Regions from separate parts of the Dermacoccus sp. NHGro5 genome, predicted to be linked through region 3. Evidence: riboswitches for the same ligand, from Rfam matches in the RefSeq annotation. Region 3 holds a riboswitch; each other region holds the start of a gene.
What was found. A riboswitch is a leader RNA that binds a small molecule or an ion and turns the genes downstream of it on or off. The one in region 3 is predicted to bind thiamine pyrophosphate.

Region 1 (7,534 bases), on a different contig from region 3:
AGTGGCAAGCCTGTGCGACGAGGGCGTGCGCCGCCTCGTGGACGAGCACGCTGAGCAGCAGCAACAACGCGTACCCGATGCCGACGACGTACGCGCCGAAACCCCATTCGGGGTGAAGCGAGGCGACCTGCGGGCCGAAGATCGCGACGATGATGACGGCGATGATCGGCCACGTGCGTCCGATGTAGACGGGGACGCCGCGCAGTGAGGCGATCTTGAGGCCGGGTGTGGGCTGGGGCATGCCCCAAGACTATGTGGGCCTCGTGCGCCGGGATGATTAGACTTCTCGGATGCCCGCTTCGTTGTCTCCGTCGCGCGCCTCCGACTTCATGCAGTGTCCCCTGCTCTATCGCTTCCGCGTCATCGACAAGCTGCCGGAGTCGCCGAGTGCGGCGGCGTCGCGGGGGACGCTCGTCCATTCGGTGCTCGAGCGCATCTTCGACGTCGACGCCCCGAAACGCACGCTCGAGCGGGCGCTCGACCTCGTCCCCCATGCCTGGGAGGACATGCTCACCGACGAACCGGAGCTGGCCGAACTCGCGGGCAGCACACCGCACGATCTCGCGACGTGGCTGCGTGATGCGGAGAAGCTCGTCGAGAAGTGGTTCGCGATGGAGAACCCGCAGTTCCTCGAACCCGCCGAGCGCGAGCTCTACGTCGAGGCCGACCTCGACGGGCTCACGCTGCGCGGGTACATCGACCGCCTCGACGTCGCTCCCGGCGGGCAGATCCGCGTCGTCGACTACAAGACGGGACGGGCGCCGTCGGAGCTCTTCGAGAACAAGGCGTTGTTCCAGATGAAGTTCTACGCGCTCGTCATCTGGCGCACGCGGGGCGTCATGCCGCTCATGCTGCAACTCGTCTACCTGGGCAACAGTCAGTTCTTGCGTTATCAACCCGACGAGGCCGACTTGCTCGCGCTCGAACGCAAGCTCAAGGCGCTGTGGCGCGCGATCGAGCGCTGCGCTCGGACGGGTGACTGGCGGCCCAAGAAGTCGCGCTTGTGCTCGTGGTGCGATCACAAGGCGCTGTGCCCGGAATGGGGCGGCACTCCCCCGCCGCTGCCCGAGCACGCGGCGCGTCTCGCGCTCGGTCCCCGCACCACCGGCGACCTCGGAGACGTCGATGGCGACTGAAGGATGACCGTTCGGGCCGGTCGTCGAAGCGGCAGCCACCGTCCGAGTGACGCGTTGCGGGCATCTATCGCCTCCTGCACCGCGCCCGCCTCCGCGGCGAGGCTGACGACAACCGCTCATTCACCAACGTCCATTGAATAAGACGAAGATCGCAGATGGGTACGGGGATCGCAGTTGGGCCGCGCAGGGCCAGGGTCACCGCGCGCGCAGCTGGAATAACCGGCCGCGCCGTCCCGTTCCGCAAGTAGTTGCATTTTCAACTACATGAATGCATGGACCAAGGGAGGCCCTCATGCAGTTCGGCATCTTCACCGTCGGTGACGTCACGACGAACCCGACGACAGGGCGCACCGTCAGCGAGCACGAGCGCATCGCGAACACCGTCGAGATGGCGAAGCTCGCCGACGAGGTGGGCCTCGACGTCTTCGCCACCGGCCAGCACCACAACCCGCCGTTCGTCGCACCGGCCAACCCGGCCGTGCTGATGGCGAACCTCGCGGTGGTGACGAAGAACATCATCCTGTCGACGTCGACGACGCTCATCACGACGACGGACCCGGTGCGCATCGCCGAGGACTACGCCTACGCGCAGCATCTCGCCGGCGGCCGCGTCGACCTCATGCTGGGGCGTGGCAACACCGGCCCGGTCTACCCGTGGTTCGGCAAGGACATCCGCGACGGCATCCCGCTCGCCATCGAGAACTACGCGCTGCTGCGCCGCCTGTGGAACGAAGAGAACGTGACGTGGGAGGGCAAGTTCCGCACACCGCTGCAGGGTTTCACCTCGACGCCGCGCCCGCTCGACGACATCGCGCCGTTCGTCTGGCACGGCTCGATCCGCAGCCCCGAGATCGCGGAGCAGGCCGCCTACTACGGTGACGGTTTCTTCCACAACCACATCTTCTGGCCGCCGCAGCACGCTGCGCAGATGGTGCAGTTCTACCGGGAACGCTTCGAGCACTACGGTCACGGCCGGGCGCAGGACGCGATCGTCGGCCTCGGTGGGCAGGTGTTCATGGCCGAGTCGAAGGCGAAGGCGATGGAGACGTTCCGCCCCTACTTCGATCACGCGCCGGTCTACGGCGGGGCGGGTTCGTTGGAGGACTACACGCGTCAGACGCCGCTGACGGTCGGCACGCCGGACGAGGTCGTCGAGGCCACGCTCGGCTTCCGCGACTACGTCGGTGACTACCAGCGTCAGCTGTTCCTCATCGACCACGCCGGGCTGCCGCACGCCGAGGTCATGCACCAGATCGAGCTGCTCGGCACGAAGGTCGTGCCGCAGCTGCGCGCCGAGATGGACATCCGACGCGCCGCCGGCGTGCCTGATGCCCCGACGCATGCCAGCCTGCTGGCTGCGCGCGCTGCCCAGGCGACCGACACGCCCTCGGCTGACGCCGGTCAGATGGGCGGCGTCGAGACAGGTGTGCCGCGTGCTCCGAAGACCGACGACGTGACGGGAACGCGCGCCGAAGACCGTTGAGCATCAGCCCGGTTCGTCGACAACTCGGCTGACCGGGCCGGGCGGGCGACGCCGGCGGCGGCGTTACGCCCAAACTCAGAGCAACGAGACGAAGGAGAACACGATGATGAACTGGACGGCACGCCTCGCCGTGATCAGCGGCGGGTTGAGTGAGGAATCGTCGACGCATCGTCTCGCCCAGCTGCTGAGCGACGCGGTTGTCGAGAGTGCGCGGGAGCAGGGCAGCGAGGTCGTCGTCGAGCGGATCGACCTGCGGGCGCTGGCGCACGACATCACGACGGCGTCGTTGACGGGGTTCGCTCCCCCGGCGCTCGCGGACGCCTACGAGGTGCTGGGCGCGGCCGACGCCGTGGTCGCGGTGACGCCGACGTACAAGGCGAGCTTCACGGGCTTGTTCAAGTCGTTCTGGGATGCGACTGCGGGCGGCGTGCTGAGCGGCGTGCCCGTCATCGTCGGCGCGACGGGCGGTTCCGCCCGACACTCACTGGTGACGGACACCGCCTTGCGACCGCTGTTCGCGTACATGAAGGCGCTCGTCATGCCGACGGCGGTCTACGCCGCGCCCGACGACTGGGCCGGGCGAGGCCTGGAAGCGCGGGCGAGCGAGGCCGCCGGTGAGTTGACGCAGCAGCTAGAGCGCGTGCTCGGCGGAGCAGACGTGGTGGTGAACGGCGGTTCTGGCGCGCGCGTGTCCAAGGATGGGGAAGCGCCGAGAACATCGTCGAAATCGGTTCGTACGCTTGCCGAGACGCGCAATCGGGCGCGCGATCCGTTCGTCGCGGTGCCGACGATGGAAGAGATGTTGCGCCGCTGAGCACGACTCGTGACCGGAGGGGTCCGTCAGGTTCGTCACGAACCTGACGGACCCCTTCGTCACGTTCGTCTGCCGGGATGTGCCATAGTCGGAAGCGTCCTTCGTGGGAGTCCTGAGAACAGGGCTGAGAGGGAGCTGATACTGCTCCGACCGCTACCCGACCTGACCCGGATCATGCCGGCGCAGGCAGCCAAGGAGACCTCATGGTCGCTCATCCTCCGTTCGGTGCCGACGTTCGTCGACGCCTGCTGCGTGGGGTCTTGCCGTGCCTTCGTCCGATCCGAAGGAGGCACCATCATGACGACGTTCAACGCCCGCGACCTCGCGGCCACCACCGACCGAGCAGCCACGTCGCCGGCGTCGGCCGCGGTTCAGAGGCGCGCAACCACCCCCGCTGACGGATCGGACGCTCGCCGCAAGCAGTACCGAGACGCGGACGGCCTGCGCGTGCCCTACACCGAGGTCATCCTCGACAACTCCCCCGGCACCGGCGCGGCCAACGCTCCCGTCGAGCTGTACGACACCTCCGGCCCGGGCAGTGACCCCGAGGTCGGGCTGCCGCCGTTGCGCGCCGAGTGGATCGCCGAGCGCGACGACGTCGAGACGTACGCCGGCCGAGAGCGCACCCTGCTCGACGACGGCCGCTCGGCCGTCCGACGCGGTGAGGCGAGCCACGAGTGGCGCGGCGAACGTCGCGCACCGCTGCGCTCGAAGGACGGCGCCGTCGTCACCCAGATGCACTACGCCCGTAAGGGATTGATCACCCCCGAGATGCGATTCGTCGCCGCCCGCGAGAACTGCGCCCTCGAACTCGTGCGCGACGAGGTCGCCGCCGGACGCGCGATCATCCCCGCCAACGTCAACCACCCGGAGAGCGAGCCGATGATCATCGGGCGTCGCTTCCTCGTCAAGGTCAACGCGAACATCGGAAACTCGGCCGTGACGTCGTCGATCGCCGAGGAGGTCGACAAGCTGACGTGGGCGACGACGTGGGGCGCCGACACCGTCATGGACCTGTCGACCGGTGACGACATCCACACAACGCGCGAGTGGATCCTCCGCAACTCCCCCGTCCCGATCGGCACCGTGCCGATCTACCAGGCCCTCGAGAAGGTCAACGGTGAGGCCGACAAGCTGACGTGGGAGATCTTCCGCGACACCGTCATCGAGCAGTGCGAGCAGGGCGTCGACTACATGACGATCCACGCCGGCGTGCTGCTGCGCTACGTGCCGATGACGGCCGAGCGCATCACGGGCATCGTCAGCCGCGGCGGCTCGATCATGGCCGGCTGGTGTCTCGCGCACCACGAGGAGAACTTCCTCTACACCCACTTCGACGAGCTGTGCGAGATCTTCGCCCGCTACGACGTCGCCTTCTCCCTCGGTGACGGCCTGCGCCCTGGCTGTACCGCCGACGCCAACGACGAGGCGCAGCTTTCCGAGCTGCGCACCCTCGCCGAGCTGACGAAGCGGGCATGGCAGTTCGACGTCCAGGTCATGGTCGAGGGCCCCGGGCACGTGCCGCTCGACCTCGTCGAGGAGAACGTGCGCCTGCAGCAGGAGTGGTGTGACGGCGCGCCGTTCTACACGCTCGGCCCGCTCGTCACCGACGTCGCACCCGGCTACGACCACATCACTTCCGCCATCGGCGCGACGACGATCGCGATGGGTGGCACCGCGATGCTGTGCTACGTCACGCCGAAGGAGCACCTCGGCCTGCCGAACCGTGATGACGTCAAGACCGGCGTCATCACGTACAAGCTCGCGGCGCACGCCGCGGACGTCGCGAAGCGCCACCCCGGCGCGCGAGCGTGGGACGACGCGTTGAGCAAGGCGCGCTTCGAGTTCCGTTGGAACGACCAGTTCAACCTGTCGCTCGACCCCGACACCGCGCGCGAGTTCCACGACGAATCGCTGCCCGCCGAGGCGGCGAAGACAGCACACTTCTGCTCGATGTGCGGGCCGAAGTTCTGCTCGATGCGCATCAGCCAGGACGTGCGCGACCGCTTCGGCGACGCCGGCGCCCAGCAGCGCGTCGTCAGCGAGAGCGAGGCGCGCGAGGGCATGCAGCAGATGTCGAAGACGTTCGTCGAGCTCGGGCGCAGCGTCTACGTCGACCCCGACACCGCCCACGCCCTGGCAACCCCCACGCCCCAGGACTGACGGGTTCGCAACGGTGAGGGGTGGAGCAACTCGACTCCGCCCCTCACCGACTCTTGTCTCCGTCCGTGCCCGCCCCATCTGCGATCTACGTCCACATTCGCGAACGGCGTACCCATCTGCGATTTTCGGTCACATTCGCCTGTGCCACGGCCTGCCGGGCCGGCTCGAGCATCAGCGCGTCGCGCGAGCTTGCTCCGCCAGACGCGGCAGGTCGTCGAGGCTGACGGCGGCGAGGTCGGGGACGACGACGAGGCCGTCGAGCTGCGGAATCTCGACGAGATGCGGCACGGCGAGCGTGGGGACGCCGGCCGCGACGGCCGAGCGCACGCCCGTCGCCGAATCCTCGATCGCGACGCACTGATCCGGGCGCAGGCCCAGCTCTGCCGCGGCCCGCACGTACGCCTCCGGGTCCGGTTTGCCCGCGCTCACCATGTCACCGGTGACGACGACCTCGAACGTCCCGGCCGGCAGCGCGTCGACGAGCACCCGCGCGAACGACTCGTACGACATCGTGACGAGCGCGCACGGCATCCCCGCCTCGTGGGCGGCGAGCAGCAGCTCCTGCGCGCCGGGGCGCCACGGCACGTGCTGCTTCAGCTTCTCGATGACCTGCTCGAGCAGGATGTCGACGATCTCGTCCGGCGTCAACGGAATACCCGTCTGATCCTTGATCATCCGACCCGTGACGGGCAGCGCGTTGCCGACGAGCTGGAACGCCTGCTCCTCGCTCCACGACGCCCCGTACGACTCGATCAGGCCGCGCTCGGCCTCCATCCAGTACGGCTCGGTGTCGATGACGGTGCCATCCATGTCCCACAGGATCGCGCGGGGGGCATGCGAACCATGCGCCGCGCGCGAGGACGCCGATGAGTCGAGCGCGTCGAGGCGGGCGTCGAGATGGTTCAGGTGCGGCGTCGGGTTCACGCGTCAGTCCTCCGGGTCGTATCCGAGGTTGGGGGCCAGGTGGCGCTCGGCCTCGGCCATCGTCCATCCCTTGCGCTCAGCGTAGTCGGCGACCTGATCGCGCCCGATCCGCCCGACGACGAAGTACTGCGCCTGCGGATGCGCGAAGTACCACCCGCTCACGGACGCGCCGGGCCACATCGCGCGCGACTCGGTCAGTTCGACCCCGATCGACGCGGTCACGTCGAGCAGGTCGAACAGCGTGTCCTTCTCGGTGTGCTCGGGGCACGCCGGGTAGCCGGGCGCGGGACGGATGCCCTGGTAGCGCTCCCTGATGAGTTCGTCGTTCGACAGCTTCTCCCCTGCCTCGTAACCCCAGAACTCGCGACGCACACGCTCGTGCAGCCGCTCGGCGAACGCCTCCGCGAGGCGGTCGGCGAGGGCCTCGAGCAGGATCGCCGAGTAGTCGTCGAGGTCGTCCTTGAACGCGCGGATCCGCTCCGGCAGCTCCGTCCCAGCCGTCACGGCGAACGCACCGACCCAGTCGTCGGCCGCACCCGTAGGGGCGACGAAGTCGGCGAGCGAGCGGTTCGGCACGCCGTCACGGTGCGTGCCCTGCTGACGCAGGTGGTGCAGGCGCGCCACCTCGGCCGAACGCGACGCGTCGCCGAACAGCACGGTGTCGTCACCGTCGGCCTGCGCCGGCCAGAACCCGATGACACCCGCCGGGTGCAACCAGCCCTCGTCACTGATGCGGTCGAGCATCGTCTGCGCGTCGTCGTACAGCTTGCGCGCCGCCTCGCCCTGCGCGGGGTTGCTCAGGATGTCGGGGAAGCGCCCCTTCATCTCCCAGGCGGCGAAGAACGGCTGCCAGTCGATGTACTCACGCAGCTCGCTCACCGGGTAGTCGGTGAACACCCTCGTCACGGGGGCGCCGTCGACGGCAAGGGCCGGAGCGTCGGGAACGCCTGCAGCCCAGTCCATCTCGGTGACGTTGGCCCGCGCCTCGTCGAGCGTCAGCAACGGACGCTCGTC
Region 2 (7,534 bases), on a different contig from region 3:
CCGCCCCGATGTTGCCCGGGAAACGGGGCGCCGATGTCGCGAAACCCGGGCAACATCGGCGCCGCCGATGGATCAGAGGATGCGGCTCGTCAGCGTCACTCCGGGGCTGACGGCCTCGAGCGCCTCGCACAGGGCGTCGCGCACCTCGGTGGCGCGCTGCTCGCCGTCGCCGGGCTCGACGTCGAGGATGTCGCAGATGAAGATGGCGTTCGTCGTGTCGTCCGTCAGACGCGTGCGATAGCACTGACGCCAGTTCCAACGGCGGCAGGTGACGCCGGCGTCGTCCCGCCAGACGACTTCGCCGGCGTCGGGGTGCTCGATCGTCTCGGCGCCCGAGGACATCGTCGAAAACTCCTCGTCGCCGGTGGCGCGCGTGAGGCGCAGCGGACCGTCGTAGGCGTCGAGATCCTCACCGCCGAGGGGCGTCTGGTGACGCACGGACACCGCGTTGTAGGCATCCGTCAGCGCGTTGACGCGGGGGAGGGCGTCGGCTCGGCGCAGCAGCGCCTCCGCCGAGTTGCGTGTGCGCTGCGGTTTCGCGCCGAACGCGCGGTAGGCGTCGCGCCAGGCCGCGATGTGCGGCAGTTCCTCGGGAGGGGTGTGCTCGAGCATGCCGCGTACGTGCTCCTCGGCGGCGAACAGCAGCGTCTCGCTCTCCTCGTTCGACGCACCGCCGTGCAGGCCCCGCGCGACGACGAGAACGGCACGGTAATCGGGGCGCAGTTCGCGCACGGAGTCATCGATGGAAGCGGCTTCGAGCCAGGCGTCGAAAGAAGTCATGGGCCCATTCTCGCGCGGACGGCACGACGCGTGGGTGCCCCCGGGTGGGGCTGTGTCTCGAGGCGGTGGCCGCACCGGTGCTGCCGCAGCGCCCCTGTTCACGGGCGTGACGCACGATCTCCCGCGCCGCGGTGATGTGTGTCACACTCAAGAGGCTGATGGCGGGGCGGGCAGCGCGCCGACGAGTGACGGGGGAATTCTGCGATGGAGACACTGACGCGACGTGGCGCGATTCGACACGCCGGCCTCGCTGCGGCGACGACGGCCCTCGTGATCGACGGGGCGCCGCAGGCTTTCGCAGCGGTTCCTGCGTCGAGGCAGGTGGCCCGTGCGGGGGCAACGTCGGTCCTCGTGCGACGGACGACCGCGACGCTTTCCTACCGTGTCAACGTGCGCGATCAGCCCACGCTGGAACCGCGCGCCCGGATCGTCGGGACGCTGGCGAGCACCACGACGCTGACAGGCTCTTACGACGCGAGCGGCCTGTGGTTCCGCATCGCCGAGGGTGCGTTCAAGGGGCGGTGGGTGACGTCCGCAGTCCTCGTCGCGACGACGGCGCGCGCGGTGAACGGCCGTCTACCGATGTCGGCCGTCACACGACTGCCGAGCTGGAGCGTCAACGTCAGCAACCTGCCGCACGAGCCGCGGTATCTCTCGCGCGCGGCGGCCGTCGGATATCTCGGACTGGCCGCGGCTTTCAAGGCTCGTTTCGGTGTGGCGCTGACGATCACCGAGGCCTACCGCACCCTGAACCGTCAGCAGCTGCTCTACCGCACTCTCGGCTACCCCCGCGCGGCCGTCCCTGGCACCTCGAACCACGGGTTGGGCAACGCGATCGACTTCGGCATCGCCCGCACGAACGCGATCAACTCGCCTCTGTACTTCGGGCGTTCTTACGACGTGTGGCTGACGGCCAACTCCAAGCGCTGGGGATTCGACCGCCCCGACTACATGGATCGGCGCGGTCCAACCCCGAGTGGTGGCACTACAACTTCGTCGGGTGACGACGGTGACGGAGGTTGCAACCGCTGGGTGAACCGCGCAGGCCATCAGTTGCTCGACGATTACGCGTCTGCACGAGGAATGCGCCGTACATTCGTCTTGCAGACGCGTAATGGTCGAGCGGCTATCGGGGCGGGTGGCGGTTGCCGTCAGTCGACACGCGTCGGCCGCCAGCACCCGTGGGGTACCGGCGGCCGAGATGATGCGTGTGAGGCTGGTCGCGATCAGCCGTGCGGCGTCAGCGTCATGTTGATCGTGTTGCCGGGGCCGGCCACCTGGCTGTTGACCAGGCTCGTCGACAGGCCACAGTTGGCGAAGTTCGGGATGGTGAACGTGCCCGAGAGGTTGATCGGGTCGAACAAGCCACCCTGCTTGCCCGTCACGGTCAGCGTGATGGGGCTGCTCGTGCGGCAGTTCTTGCCGACGAGGTTGATGAGGCCCTTACCCGTGGCCGAGACATCCTTGATGTGGAGGTTGACCTTCTGGGTCTGCACGATCTTGTGCGTGTTCGGGTCGATCGTTCCGACGGCCTTGCCGACGGGTTCCTGCGAGATCGTCGCGATGGCGATCTGCAGCTTGCCGAGCTTCACCGGCATCTTGAAGTCCTTGAGCATGATGTCGGAGCTCAGGTCGCCCTTCTCGACGTGGAGGGTGGAGAAGGTGAAGCCGGTCGTCGTCGAGGACTGCCCGGACTTCTTGATCGTCGTCGTCGCCGACGTGTCGTAGCCGAGGTTCCAGATGGTGTCCTTCGTCGTGTCGCTCGTCGCGGCCTGCGCGCCGGGCGCAGCCATCGTGACGGTGCCGGCCACGGCGGTGGCGACGAGGGCGATCTTGGCGGTACGGCGTGTGGTGAACATGCTCATCCTTCGATAGTCGATGTGAACCGAGTCACGACGTTAACAAGATCATCACGGCGTCGCCACCGGTTCGAGCTGATTTCACCCACTCAACTTACTTTTTCGTAACCACCAACGTTACTTCCGCGTATCCACGCGGGGGCAAGAGTGACGAGGAGGCCCGCGACGCACAGCACGAGCGGGACGGCGGCCGAACGGCCGAGCCACTGCGTCACGGTGGGCAGCCAGAACGGGTACAGGCCGGGCAGCACGATCGACGCCGAATAGACGCTGCCGTAACCGCGCGAACGTCGCGACTCGGGGAAGTGTTCGGCGAGGTAGGCGCCGACCGGGCCGTAGGCGGAGACGGTGACGATCTGGACGGCCGCGGCGGCGATCGTCGTGGCGACGATGCTGCCCGATGACGCCGCATGCATCGCCGCGAGATAGGCGGCGGGGGCGGCGATGCAGGCCAGTGCTCCGAACGCCATGAAGAAGCGTGAACGGCCCACACGCGTCGAGACGGCACCCGCCGCGGCCATCGTCGGCGCACTGACGGCCGTCGCGACGAGCATGACGAGCCCGACGTCATGGGGGGAGAAGTGCGGGCGCAGCGAACTCGTCAGCACCGAGACCCCCATCATCGTGAACAACCACAGTCCCGTCATGAGGGTGAACAATGCGGCCACGACACGGCCCGTCACGCGCTCTTCCTCGTCGTCGGTCGCGTCGTGCGCGGCGGGATCGCGCTTGTCGGATTCGTGGGAAGAGGGGCTGTGACCTGCCGGCCCGGCGTGCGCTGACCTCGAGGTGAGGGCCAGGATCAACGGCAGCAGTGCGCCGACGACGAACAGCAGGCGCCACCCCCACGTGGTGTACGCGCCGCCGAGTGAGGCCGTCAGCATCATCGTGGCGGCGGCGATGGTGGCGTTCGCGAGGGGTGACATCGCCATGACGAGGCCGCTCAGGTGGCCGCGTCGTTGCGGCTCTGTGAGCGCGAGGGCGCGGGGGATGGCCGCGGAGTACTGCCCGCCGAGGAAGAATCCGGCGGCGAAGCGCAACGCCAGGAGAGCGGCCACGGCCCACGTCGAGGTGTGCAGGGGGAGCGTCACCATGAGGCCGGTGCACACGCTCAGGCCGAGCAGTGCGCCGCGTGACACGCGGGCTCGTCCGCGACGATCGGCCAGGGTGCCGAGGATGAACGCCCCGAGGGGGCGGCCCAGGAGTGTCGCGGCGAAGACGAGGCCGTCGGGAATCGTCGAACGCGTCGACAGCACCCCACCCAGCGCAATGACGGGCAGGAAGATGTCGAACTGGTCGACGAAGTTTCCGACGAGGGCGCTGCGGCGGGCCTCGCGCCGTTCTGGGGTGGCGGCGGCCGGCGCCAGGCGCGGCGCATCGTCGTGGGCAGGGGAAGGGGCAGGCGTCAGGGTAGACACGATCGAACACTCCCTACGGCGGCATGAACCGCATCAGGTTGGACGGTCGGCATGGCGATGCCCTCTCAGCCCGCGCCTCGGGCTCCCGTGTGACGGGCTCAGCATGCCACAGAGCACCCGGCTTCGGGGGCGTGTCTCGCGCCGGTCTGCGGGTCTCGTGGGGCGGTCATCAAATAGAACACGTGTTCGAACAATGGGGTACGCTGGGGTCATGTCGGACGAGGTGAACACCGGCCCTCCGGGCTGGCCGAGAGGTGTGCCGCCGCCGGGTGCGCCGGGGTGGCAGGAGGCGGCGACGCAGTGGCTGCTCGATCAGTGCCCCTCGGATTTTCGCGCCTACGACGCATGGCGCCGTCACCCGGTGGCGCTCGCTTGGGTGGCGACGTGGCATGTCGACGCTCAACTCGGCGCGATGCGCGAGTCATATCGCCGCATCCGCGTCGACCTCGCCGACGAGCTGCCACCGCGCGCGGTGCCGCAGGTGATGGAGCACCTGTCCGCGGAGGGGCTGCGGTTGCGTGCCACGGCGCGCGCCGTCCGTCTCGTGCACGAGGCGATGCGCGGCAAGACGTTCGTCCCTCGGCTGTGATGCGCCGGCGTTCGGGGCGGGTGCGTGGGCGGGCAGAGTCCCGGCCTTTGAACTCCGACGGCGCTACCGGCTCCGACGGGGGTGCGACGGGAGGGTGCCCCCGCCCGCATGGCGGCTGCGCGGTCGACGACCTAGACTCAGGAGACTGCACTTTCGAAAGGCTGAGTGAGACGTGACGCTGCTGGAAACCATCTCGGGTCCGGACGATCTCAAGCGAATCCCCGCCGAGGAGCTCGACGCGCTCGCCGCCGAGATCCGTCAGTTCCTCGTAGAATCCGTCTCCAAGACGGGCGGGCACCTGGGCCCCAACCTGGGTGTCGTCGAGTTGAGCATCGCGATGCACCGCGTCTTCGACTCGCCGAAGGACACGTTCGTCTTCGACACCGGCCACCAGAGTTACGTCCACAAGCTGCTGACGGGGCGTCACGACTTCAGCAAGCTCAAGAAATCCGGCGGATTGTCGGGTTACCCGAGCCGCGAGGAGTCCGAGCACGACGTCGTCGAGAACTCGCACGCCTCGACGTCGCTGAGCTGGGCCGAGGGCATCGCCAAGGCGCGCCGCCTCAAGGGTGAGAGCGACCGTCACACCGTCGCCGTCATCGGTGACGGCGCCCTGACCGGCGGCATGGCGTGGGAGGCGCTCAACAACATCTCCGCCGACGCCGACCTGCCGCTCGTCATCGTCCTCAACGACAACGAGCGCTCCTATGCCCCGACGATCGGCGGGATGGCGCACCACCTCGCGACGATGCGCACGATGCACACCTACGACCAGGTGCTCGACTGGGGCAAGAACCGCCTGCAGGCGACGCCGAAGGTCGGGACGAAGATGTACGAGGCGCTGCACGGCGTGAAGCGTGGTCTCAAGGACATCGTCTACCCCGACACGGGCGTCTTCGAGAGCCTCGGCATCAAGTACCTCGGCCCGATCGACGGACATGACGAGGCGGCGGTCGAGGCCGCGCTGCGCCGCGCTCGCGACTACGGCCGGCCGACCCTCGTGCACGTCATCACGCAGAAGGGCCGCGGCTACGAGCCCGCGTTCTCCGACGAGGCCGACCAGTGGCACGGCATCGGCAAGTTCAACCCCGAGACGGGCCTGCCGTTCGAGGTGAGTGGCCGCATCTGGACCGACGAGTTCAGCGACGAGATGGTCGCCCTCGGCGCCGAGCGCGACGACATCGTCGCCATCACGGCTGCCATGCTCATCCCCGTCGGGCTCGACGGGTTCGCGAAGAAGTACCCCGAGCGCGTGTTCGACGTCGGCATCGCCGAGCAGCACGCCGTCACGATGGCGTCCGGGTTGTCGTACGGCGGCCTGCACCCCGTCGTCGCCGTCTACGCGACGTTCCTCAACCGCGCGTTCGACCAGCTGCTCATGGACACCGCACTGCACCGTCAGGGCGTGACGTTCGTGCTCGACCGTGCCGGCGTCACCGGCTCCGACGGCGCCTCGCACAACGGCATGTGGGACATGTCGATCTGCTCGATCGTGCCCGGCCTGCACCTCGCCGCCCCGCGCGACGGCGCACAGGTGCGCGAACTGCTGCGCGAGGCCGTCGACATCGACGACGCGCCGAGCGTCATCCGCTTCCCCAAGGGCGACGTCGCCGACCCGCTCGTCGCCGAGAGACGTCTCGGTCGCCTCGACGTCATGCGTGAACCCGACGGCGGCGACGGCGTGGACGTGCTGGTCGTCGGTGTCGGGTCGATGGTCTCGACGGCACTCGGCGTCGCCGATCTGCTCACCGATCGGGGCCGTCGCGTCCAGGTCATCGACCCGCGCTGGACCTACCCGGTGGCCGACGAACTCGTCGACCTCGCCCGCGCCGCGGGCCGGGTCGTCGTCATCGAGGACAACCTCGTCGAGGCGGGCGTCGGCAGCGCCGTCGCGCGACGCCTGCGTGAAGCCGGTGTGCGCACGCCGCTCGACACGTTCGGCATTCCCAAGGAGTTCCTCGTCCACGCCTCGCGCGGCGAGGTGCTCGCGACCGTGGGGCTGACGGCCGCCGACATCGTCGACGCTCTCGGGCGCGACGACGCAGGACTCACGCGCGCCGATGCGTACGACGGTGGTGCACACGCGCCTGACGGCGGTGCAAGCACCCGCGACGGTGACGCAGGCACGCCGGCCGCGGGACGTGATGCCGGTGCGACGGGTGATCTCGGGGACGCCATGCCGGTCGCCGCTCACGCCGACATCGACTGAGCGGCCGAACGACGTGGTGAAGTCACCCGAGCTTCCTGTTCTCCCCGGCTCTGATCAGGTCGCGCCCGCGAGCGCGATCTGGAGCAGTGAGACGTGGCGCTGGGAGGCCGTGCGCTGGATGGACGCGGCCCTCGCGCGGCGCGGTCTCGAACGTGTGCCGACGACGCCGTTGCAGCCGCGGGTGCGTCCCTGGTCGACGTTGCTCGTCGCCGAGACGACCGATCAAGGGCGCGTGTGGTTCAAGGCGACGAGCCCGGAGATGAGCCCCGAGGCCGCCATCCTGCGCGCGTTGCGTTCCGTCGCGCCCGACGCGGTTCCGGTCGTGTGGGCCGACGACCCCGAGCGCGGCTGGCTGCTCATGCCCGATCAGGGCCCGGTGCTGCGTGACGTCCAGCGTGACGACGACGCCGTCAGCCTCATGTCGTCCGTGGTGCGACGCTACGCGCGACTGCAACGCTCGTCGACGCGGGTCCTCGATCAACTGCGCGACGCGGGCGTGCCCGACATGTCGCCGCGCGAATCGGCTCGCCGGTGGCAACGCCTTGGGCTCAAACCCGACACGACACGTGAGGTGCGCCGCGCCGCTCAGCGGCTCGACGCCGTCGGGTTGCCGCTCACCATTCAGCACGACGACCTGCACGCCGGCAACGTCTTTGCCGACGGCACCTCGGCGGGCGCT
Region 3 (7,534 bases):
GACGCAGCGCCCCAGCGAGCGCGACGCGCGCATCATCCGGCATCCGAAGAAGAACAAGGGGTTCGTCGAGCTGCAGGTGTGCGAGGCGCTCGACGCCTCAGGCCTCGCCGGCCAGGTGCGACGCGCCGTCGTGACGAAGAAGGCCGGCCCGGCCTACAAGCAGGCTCGTGACGCTGGCTGGGGCGACGCCATCGACCTGGGTGCACGGGGCTGAGGGCTGAAACGTTGCCATGCAGTGTTTCAGCCCCGAATGAGCGTGATGGGGCCGAAACCCTGCACTGCAGGATTTCGGCCCCCATCGAGAATGCGGCTCAGGCGCTCACGCGTCGTGCGTCGCGATGCCGTAGAGACGGTCGCCGGCGTCGCCGAGGCCGGGCACGATGTAGCCGTTCTCGTTGAGCTTCTCGTCCATCGCACCGGTGACGAGGGTTATGGGCACCTCGATGTGCGACGTCAATTCCTCGAGCTTCGCCAGGCCTTCCGGCGCGGCGATGAGCACGACGGCCGTGATGTCGTCGGCGCCGCGCTCGACGAGGTAGTCGATCGTCGCGGCGAGGGTGCCGCCCGTCGCGAGCATCGGGTCGACGACGTAGACCTGACGGCCCGACAGGTCGTCGGGCAGACGGTTCGCGTACGTCGTCGCCTCGAGCGTCTCCTCGTTGCGCACGAGACCGAGGAAGCCGACCTCGGCCGTCGGCAGGAGCCGCATCATGCCGTCGAGCATGCCCAGGCCGGCGCGGAGGATCGGCACGAGCAGCGGACGCGGCGTCGCGAGCTTGATGCCGCGCGCCGTCGTCACCGGCGTCTCGACGTCGACCTCCTCGACGCGGACGTCACGCGTCGCCTCGTACGCGAGGAGCGTGACGAGTTCGTCGACGAGGCGACGGAACGTCGGGGAGTCGGTTCGCTTGTCACGCAGCGTCGTGAGCTTGTGCGAGATGAGCGGGTGGTCGGCAACGATGACGCGCATGGGACAAACTTAACCCGTGGATCTTCCCGTGGCACCAGCGATCGAGCTCACGTACGACGCGTGGATGGGGCGCGCGCTCGAACTGGCGCGTGAGGTGGGCGCGGCGGGAGACGTGCCGGTCGGAGCGCTCGTCGTCGATGCTGACGGCGAGGTGATCGGCGTCGGCGCGAACCTGCGTGAGGTCGACGGCGACCCGACGGGTCATGCGGAGATCGTCGCGATGCGGCGCGCTGCAGCGTCGCGAGGGGGCTGGCGCCTCGACGGCTGCACCCTCGTCGTCACGCTCGAACCGTGCCTCATGTGCGCGGGGGCAGCCGTTCAGGCGCGGCTGGCGCGCATCGTCCTCGGGGCGTGGGATCGCAAGGCCGGCGCCTGCGGCGGGTTGTGGGACGTCGTACGCGACTCACGCTCGACCCACCGCATCGAGGTGGTCGGCGGCATCCGTGAGGACGAGTGTTCGGCGGTCCTCAAGGAGTTCTTCGCGACCCGACGGTGACGCGCGCAGCCATCAGAGGCGGATGCCGGGGGCGAGGCGGCCCTCCTCCTGCAACCGGCGGAGCGCGGGAACGACGCGGTCGCGGACGCCCGCGGGGCTGATGGTGTTGAGGTAGATCTTCGTGCTGCCCTCGAACCCGGCGAGGTTGGCGATGCGCCACTTGAGCACGACGTGCCAGGGGATCTCGACGTCGCTCATGGACGGCGGACGGTGGTGCCACTCCTCGTTGCACGGCACATCGGCTCCGGTCGCGGCATGCATGGCGTGGACGAGGTCGGCCATTGCGTGACGTTCGTCGTCGGTCATGAGCCATGGCTCGCACGTGCCGGACGTCGACCAGATCTCGATGCTCGGGTAGCGGTGGCCGAACCCGGCGAAGGCGATCGCGTGAGCGTTCTCCGCGACGACGAGATCGTGGCTGCGCGCGTAGGCGATGAGTTCCTCGAACACGCGCGGATCGCGACGCGCCGCATCGATGTCGAGGTCGGTCGAGGTGCCGAACTCGTCGATGCCGACGATCTGCTTGTGCAGGTGGTCGAACGACGCGCCCGCCGGCTTGAGCCAGTTCTGGAAGGCCGCGACGTAGCGCACGTGCGGGTTCGTCGCGTACAGCTCGGCCATCGCGTCGATCGTCAGGTCGAGGTATTCGCGGTGCTCGGTCGGCGTCAGGGCGCCTGACGAGGCGAGCTGGTCGCTGCGCGTCGCGCCGTCGACGTAGTGGCGGCGGCCGACGATGACGTCATGGGTGCTCGCGAAGAAATCGCCTGCAGCGTCGAGGAGTTCGGCGTCCGTGGCGGCCTCGGCGCGCTTGCCGAGACGCACCCGCGCGAGGCGCAGCAGGTGTTCGCGCCCTCCGTCAGCAGCCTCGTAGGCGCGGCGGCGGGCCTCGATCGCGTCGTCGAACGTGTAGCCGTGGTTGGCCTGCCAGTAGTCGACCGACATGATCTCGAACAGGTTCGGGATGCGGCGGAACTCGGCGACCTGCGACGTCACCTCGGCCGGCGTCAGACCACGCAGTCGGACGAAGCGCGACCCCTCGGCGGAACCTGCGGCGAGGACCGAGCGCACCTTCTCCGGTGGCGTCTCGAGGTAGCGCTCGGAGCAGAACGCGCAGGACGACGTGAAGTCCTGCGCCACGAGGTCTTTGACATCAGGCGGGACGAGCCCGAGGGGACGGTCGCCGCGGCCGGGCACCGTCCACACCTTCGTACCGCTCAGCGGGTTGACCTGCTTCGTCGTGCCGTCCGCCATCGTGCGGATGAACTCGGTCGGCTGCTGGCTGGCGTCGCGCGTCATGTCTTCAGTCTCACCCATGGCGCCGCGCCCCGTCTCCTTTGCGTGCAAGTGCACCTGGGTGCACTTGCACGCAGAGGCGTGGGGCTGCGCGACCGGGCGTAACTCTGCGCACGGTGGCGCGGCCCGTCGACGATCGCGTCAGGGCGCTTCGAGTGTCGCACCGGGCCGCGATGCGGGCGTCAGCGCTGGATCCAGGTGTCCTTCGCGCCGCCGCCGGCCGAGACGTTGACGATCATCGTGCCCGCTGGGGCGACGCGCGTCATCGCTCCCGGTGTCGTGACGGCGACGGTGCGCGAGGCGTCCTGCCCGTCCGGGCGCTGCAGCACGAACGCGCGCAGGTCGACGTGGCTCGGCACGAACGAGCCGTCGACGAGCGTCGGCAGGGTCGACAACGGCACGATGTCCTGCGCGACGAAGCGCTCCGGCGTCTCACGGATCTCCCGACGGCGCGTCTCCAGCTCGTCGGCCGAGCACTCCGGGCCGACAGTGATGCCGCTGCCGCCGTAGCCGTCGATCGGCTTGACGACGAGTTCGTCGAGGCGATCGAGCACCTCCTCGCGGTGGTCCTCGCGGGCACACAGCAGCGTCGGCACCTGCGCGAGCAGCGGCTTCTCGCCGAGGTAGAAATCGATGATGTCGGGCACGAGCGCGTACGTCGCCTTGTCGTCGGCGAGGCCGTTGCCGGGCGCATTGACGATGGCGACCGCGCCCGCCGCGAGCACGTCACGCAGCGCGTCGCCGAGCGGACGACCGTCCGCGCCCTTCGCTTCGAACAGCTCGGTCTCACCCATGCGCGGGTTGAGCAGGTGCACGCGGTGACGTTCGCCGCCGTCGAGGCGCCACAGCTTGCCGTCGTCGACGACGAGGGCGTCTGCCGTCACGATGGCGGCGCCGACCTGGCCGCTCACGAGGTTCTGCTCGTACCAGGTCGTGTCCGTCGGGCCGGGGGAGACCATGCACAGGCCGATCTCGGCCTCGGCAACGCCACCGTCGAGGAGTCTTGCGCTCGCGATGAGCGAATCGTGCAGCAGCCCGTACGTCCGGGTCGGGTGCTCGAGCGTCTCCGCGGGCGGCAGGATCTCGGCGAAGTGGTTCTCGAGCACCTCACGGTTGATGTGCGTCATGCCGAGCCCGCCGGGCATGCGCAGGTTGTCCTCGAGCACCATCCACTCGCCGGACGCGGGCGAGACGAGGTCGAGGCCGCAGATGCCGGCGCGGACGAAGTCAGCGGGCACCCGCTGGCCGTCCTCGGACCAGCCGGGCGAGCGACGCAGCATGTCGGCGTCGACGCGGCCCGCCTTGATGATCTCGCCGGGGCCGTAGACGTCGCGCAGGAAGAGTTCGAGCGCACGGACGCGCTGCTCGGCGCCGGCGCTGAGCTCGGCCCAGCGCTCGGCCGAGATGATGCGCGGCACGATGTCGATCGGGTACGGGCGGTTGCCGTCCTCGGAGTTGATCGTCACGCCGAGCTCGGTCAGGCCCTTGCCGGCCGCTTCGAGGCGGCGCGACACCTCGTCGGGCCCGAGCGTCTCGATGCGCTCGATGACGGCCGCGTAGTCGGGGCGCAGCTCCGCATCGTCGGTGACGGATTCGTCGTGCACGCCCGGGGTCTCGGGTTCGTGCTCGCGGTATTCGCTGAACGCCACGGGGACGATCTCGCCCTCTGCGCCCTCGTCGTTCGTCGGGTTCGTGCCCTGTGCCGTGGTCATGGGGACGACGTTACGGCAGACGGCTCACGTGCGCTCGCGGACGAGGCGGCCCAGGGTCTGCGCGTTGGCGACGGCGGCGCCGTCGATGTCGTTGTTGAAGTACGCCCAGACGGTGCGTCTCTCGGTGAGCCGGCCGTCGATGCCGATTGCCCATGCAAGAAGGGCGTCGTCCGAGTAGCTGCCGCCATAGAGCTTGGCGCCCTTCGGGCCGTGGAAGCGGATGCAGACGTTCGAGGAGGTGACGCGGACGTCGGCGGTGTGCGTCTTCGGGGTGGGCCCGTCCATGACGACGTAGGCCGCGTCGTGGAGTTTGAGCAGCGCGAAGACCTCGTCGTCGAGCCAACTGTCGTGGCGGAATCAGACGGCGATGTCGAAGCGGCTCGGCATCGCAGTGAGGAAGGCGTCGAGCAGCGCATCGTCGCGTTGCAGAGCCGGGGGGAGTTGGACGAGGAACAGCCCGAGGCGGTCGCCGAGCGCGTCGAGGGCGGGGGTGATGTGCGGTAGCCATTCGTCGAGGGCGGTGAGGTGGCCGACGTGGGTGAGGCCCTTGGGGGCCTTGACGGTCATGCGGAAGCCGTCGGGCAGGCGGCGGTGCCAGCTCTCGAAGCTCGTGAGTGCCGGCCAGCGGTAGTAGCCGGCGTTGAGTTCGACGGTGTCGAAGAGGTTCGCCGCGTAGTACTCGAGGCGCACGCGGTCGGCGACGCCTGCGGGGTAGACGGTGCCTTTCCAGGAGGCGTACGTCCACCCTGACGTGCCGAGGCGCAGTTGCGCTCGGTGGCCGTGCTCATGGCGTCAGCATGCCACCGGAGCGCGGCGTGATGTTCGGCCGGGACGTGAATGTGGACGAGATCCGCCGAGGTGGACGTGAATCGCGAATGTGGGCGAAATTCGCCGGTGTGGACGAAATTCGCGACGCTCAGTGATGCGTCGGCCAGAGACACGCGAGGAGGGCCAGGCAGAACCTGACCCTCCAAGCGAACAGCTCCATGCGCAACATGGACGCCCCCGAGTCTGCTGCTCCCACGCCGGAAAGCGGACGAAGGGGAATTACTTCATGACGACGACGGGCGCCTGGCTCTTGCCCTTCTGGGCTTCCTTGGCCTCTTCTTCGGCGCGCTTGACGAGGGCCTGCGGCGGGTGGCCGGCGGACTTGGTGAAGTAGTCGGCGGCGCGGCGTTCGGCGTACATCTTGGCGGCGGCGAGTGCGCCGGTGGAGATGGCGGCGTAGATCGCGGCTTCGATGATGCTGGCGTTCGGGTCCTTCGCGCTGCGCGGGCTCTTGCCGGTCGTCATCTTCCACGTCTTGGTGGCGGTGGTCGTCGCGATCTTGCTCGCGACGATGCCGGCGCCCATGCTCAGCACCTTCCACACGAGGTTGCCCATGGTGTTTCCCCTTACGTGTCGTCGGCCGTCGTGAGGCGTCGTCGAGCCTCGGGCCGTTGATGTCTTGGGTCCATCCTCGCGCGTGCATGTGTCGCTGCGCCAGTCGGCATGGTCATCAGCCCGGTCTGACGGGGGTGGGCGTCGTGGCGGCCGGCTCGTGCACGAGGGATCCGGCGTCGGCGTGAGGTGCGCACGAGCCGTCAGCGGGGATGCCGGAGTGCGAAGCGGGCCGAAGCGTGTCGTCCGTCGGTGGTCGGTGCTAATCTCACGCTCGAACGACAGGGGAGCGCAGTGTGCGCTGAGATCGTGCCGCACCCGGCACCAAACCCTCGAACCTGACCCGGTTAGCACCGGCGGAGGAAGTCGAGTTCTCACTCGTCGCGCGTACGTGCGGGCGACGACGTCCCTCACTGGCCGTGAGGAGGAACGTTCACATGATGTCTCGTAGTGGCCGCGCCGTGCTGGCGCTCGCGTGCGTGGGTGCGCTGGCGGCGTGCAGCGTCGACAACAACTCGTCGGGGTCGAAGTCGAGTTCGGCGGGCGGCTCGGGTGCGTCGGGTTCGGGCGCGTGGAAGACGGTCACGTTGGTGACGCACGAGTCGTGGGCGCCCGACAAGAACGTCATGGCCGAGTTCACGAAGCAGACGGGCTACACCGTCAAGGTCGTGAAGTCCGGTGACGCCGGTGAGCTCGCGAACAAGCTCGTGCTGAGCAAGAACAACCCGCTCGGTGACGTCGTGTTCGGCATCGACAACACGTTCGCCTCGCGTGTCACGACGAACGACGTCCTCGAGCCGTACAGCCCGAAGGGCGCGCCTGCGTCGGCGTCGAAGTACGAGCTGCCGGACGGCCAGGGCAAGGGGCAGCTGTCGCCGATCGACACCGCGTCGGTGTGCGTCAACGTCGACGACGCGTGGTTCACGAAGAACCACAAGACGAAGCCCGCGTCGTTCGACGACCTCGTCAAGCCCGAGTACAAGAACCTCATGGTCGCGCCGGGCGCGTCGTCGAGCTCGCCGGGCATGGCGTTCTTCCTCGCGACCGTCGGCCACTACGGCCAGGACGGCTGGGAGGCGTACTGGAAGAAGCTCATGGCGAACGGGCTCAAGCTGACGTCGGGCTGGAGCGACGCGTACGAGGTCGACTTCACCGGCAGCGGCAAGGGCAAGCGTCCGATCGTCGTCAGCTACGACAGCTCGCCGGCGTTCACCGTCGACAAGGCGGGCACGTCGACGACGTCGGCGCTGCTCGACACGTGCTTCCGATCGACCGAGTACGCCGGTGTGCTCAAGGGGGCGAAGAACCCCGACGGCGCGAAGGCGCTCATCGACTTCATGAACGGTGCGAGCTTCCAGAAGTCGCTGCCCGACTCGATGTACGTCTTCCCCGTCGACTCGAACGTCGAACTGCCCAAGGCGTGGGCGGCGAACGCGAAGCAGCCGACGAAGCCGATCGAGGTGTCGCCCGCCGACATCGACAAGAACCGTTCCGAATGGCTGACGAAGTGGAAGGACGTCACGTCCAAGTGACGCCCGAGCGATGAACGGCACCCGTGATGGTCTGCGTCGCGGCGCACGAGCCCGGGGCGCTCGCGCGCCGTTCGTCATGGCCGCGCTTGCCGTCGTCCCGCTCGTGTTCCTCGCGATCTTCTTCGCGTGGCCCGTCGCAGCGATGGCGGTG

Region 1: another riboswitch for thiamine pyrophosphate. It lies ahead of thiC (phosphomethylpyrimidine synthase ThiC); the one in region 3 lies ahead of J4Z35_RS08105 (thiamine ABC transporter substrate-binding protein).
Region 2: another riboswitch for thiamine pyrophosphate. It lies ahead of J4Z35_RS09445 (MFS transporter); the one in region 3 lies ahead of J4Z35_RS08105 (thiamine ABC transporter substrate-binding protein).

What each region holds. Positions count from the first base shown of each region.
Region 1 is NZ_JAGEKQ010000004.1:49,456-56,989, forward strand. It holds gene J4Z35_RS01260 (site-2 protease family protein) at 1-241, opposite strand, end outside; gene J4Z35_RS01265 (PD-(D/E)XK nuclease family protein) at 291-1,136, shown strand; gene J4Z35_RS01270 (CE1758 family FMN-dependent luciferase-like monooxygenase) at 1,429-2,619, shown strand; gene J4Z35_RS01275 (CE1759 family FMN reductase) at 2,723-3,433, shown strand; TPP riboswitch at 3,527-3,641, shown strand; gene thiC (phosphomethylpyrimidine synthase ThiC) at 3,731-5,596, shown strand; gene J4Z35_RS01285 (HAD family phosphatase) at 5,768-6,520, opposite strand; gene metH (methionine synthase) at 6,524-7,534, opposite strand, start outside.
Region 2 is NZ_JAGEKQ010000019.1:19,641-27,174, reverse strand. It holds gene J4Z35_RS09455 (phenylalanine--tRNA ligase beta subunit-related protein) at 73-780, opposite strand; gene J4Z35_RS14535 (hypothetical protein) at 2,007-2,639, opposite strand; gene J4Z35_RS09445 (MFS transporter) at 2,729-4,057, opposite strand; TPP riboswitch at 4,051-4,156, opposite strand; gene J4Z35_RS09440 (hypothetical protein) at 4,269-4,646, shown strand; gene dxs (1-deoxy-D-xylulose-5-phosphate synthase) at 4,819-6,855, shown strand; gene J4Z35_RS09430 (aminoglycoside phosphotransferase family protein) at 6,872-7,534, shown strand, end outside.
Region 3 is NZ_JAGEKQ010000016.1:16,912-24,445, reverse strand. It holds gene J4Z35_RS08140 (small ribosomal subunit Rsm22 family protein) at 1-214, shown strand, start outside; gene upp (uracil phosphoribosyltransferase) at 320-970, opposite strand; gene J4Z35_RS08130 (nucleoside deaminase) at 1,035-1,466, shown strand; gene J4Z35_RS08125 (DUF4921 family protein) at 1,479-2,762, opposite strand; gene J4Z35_RS08120 (circularly permuted type 2 ATP-grasp protein) at 2,942-4,471, opposite strand; partial or broken gene J4Z35_RS08115 (DUF72 domain-containing protein) at 4,496-5,236, opposite strand; gene J4Z35_RS08110 (DUF4235 domain-containing protein) at 5,519-5,854, opposite strand; TPP riboswitch at 6,125-6,233, shown strand; gene J4Z35_RS08105 (thiamine ABC transporter substrate-binding protein) at 6,289-7,383, shown strand; gene J4Z35_RS08100 (iron ABC transporter permease) at 7,394-7,534, shown strand, end outside.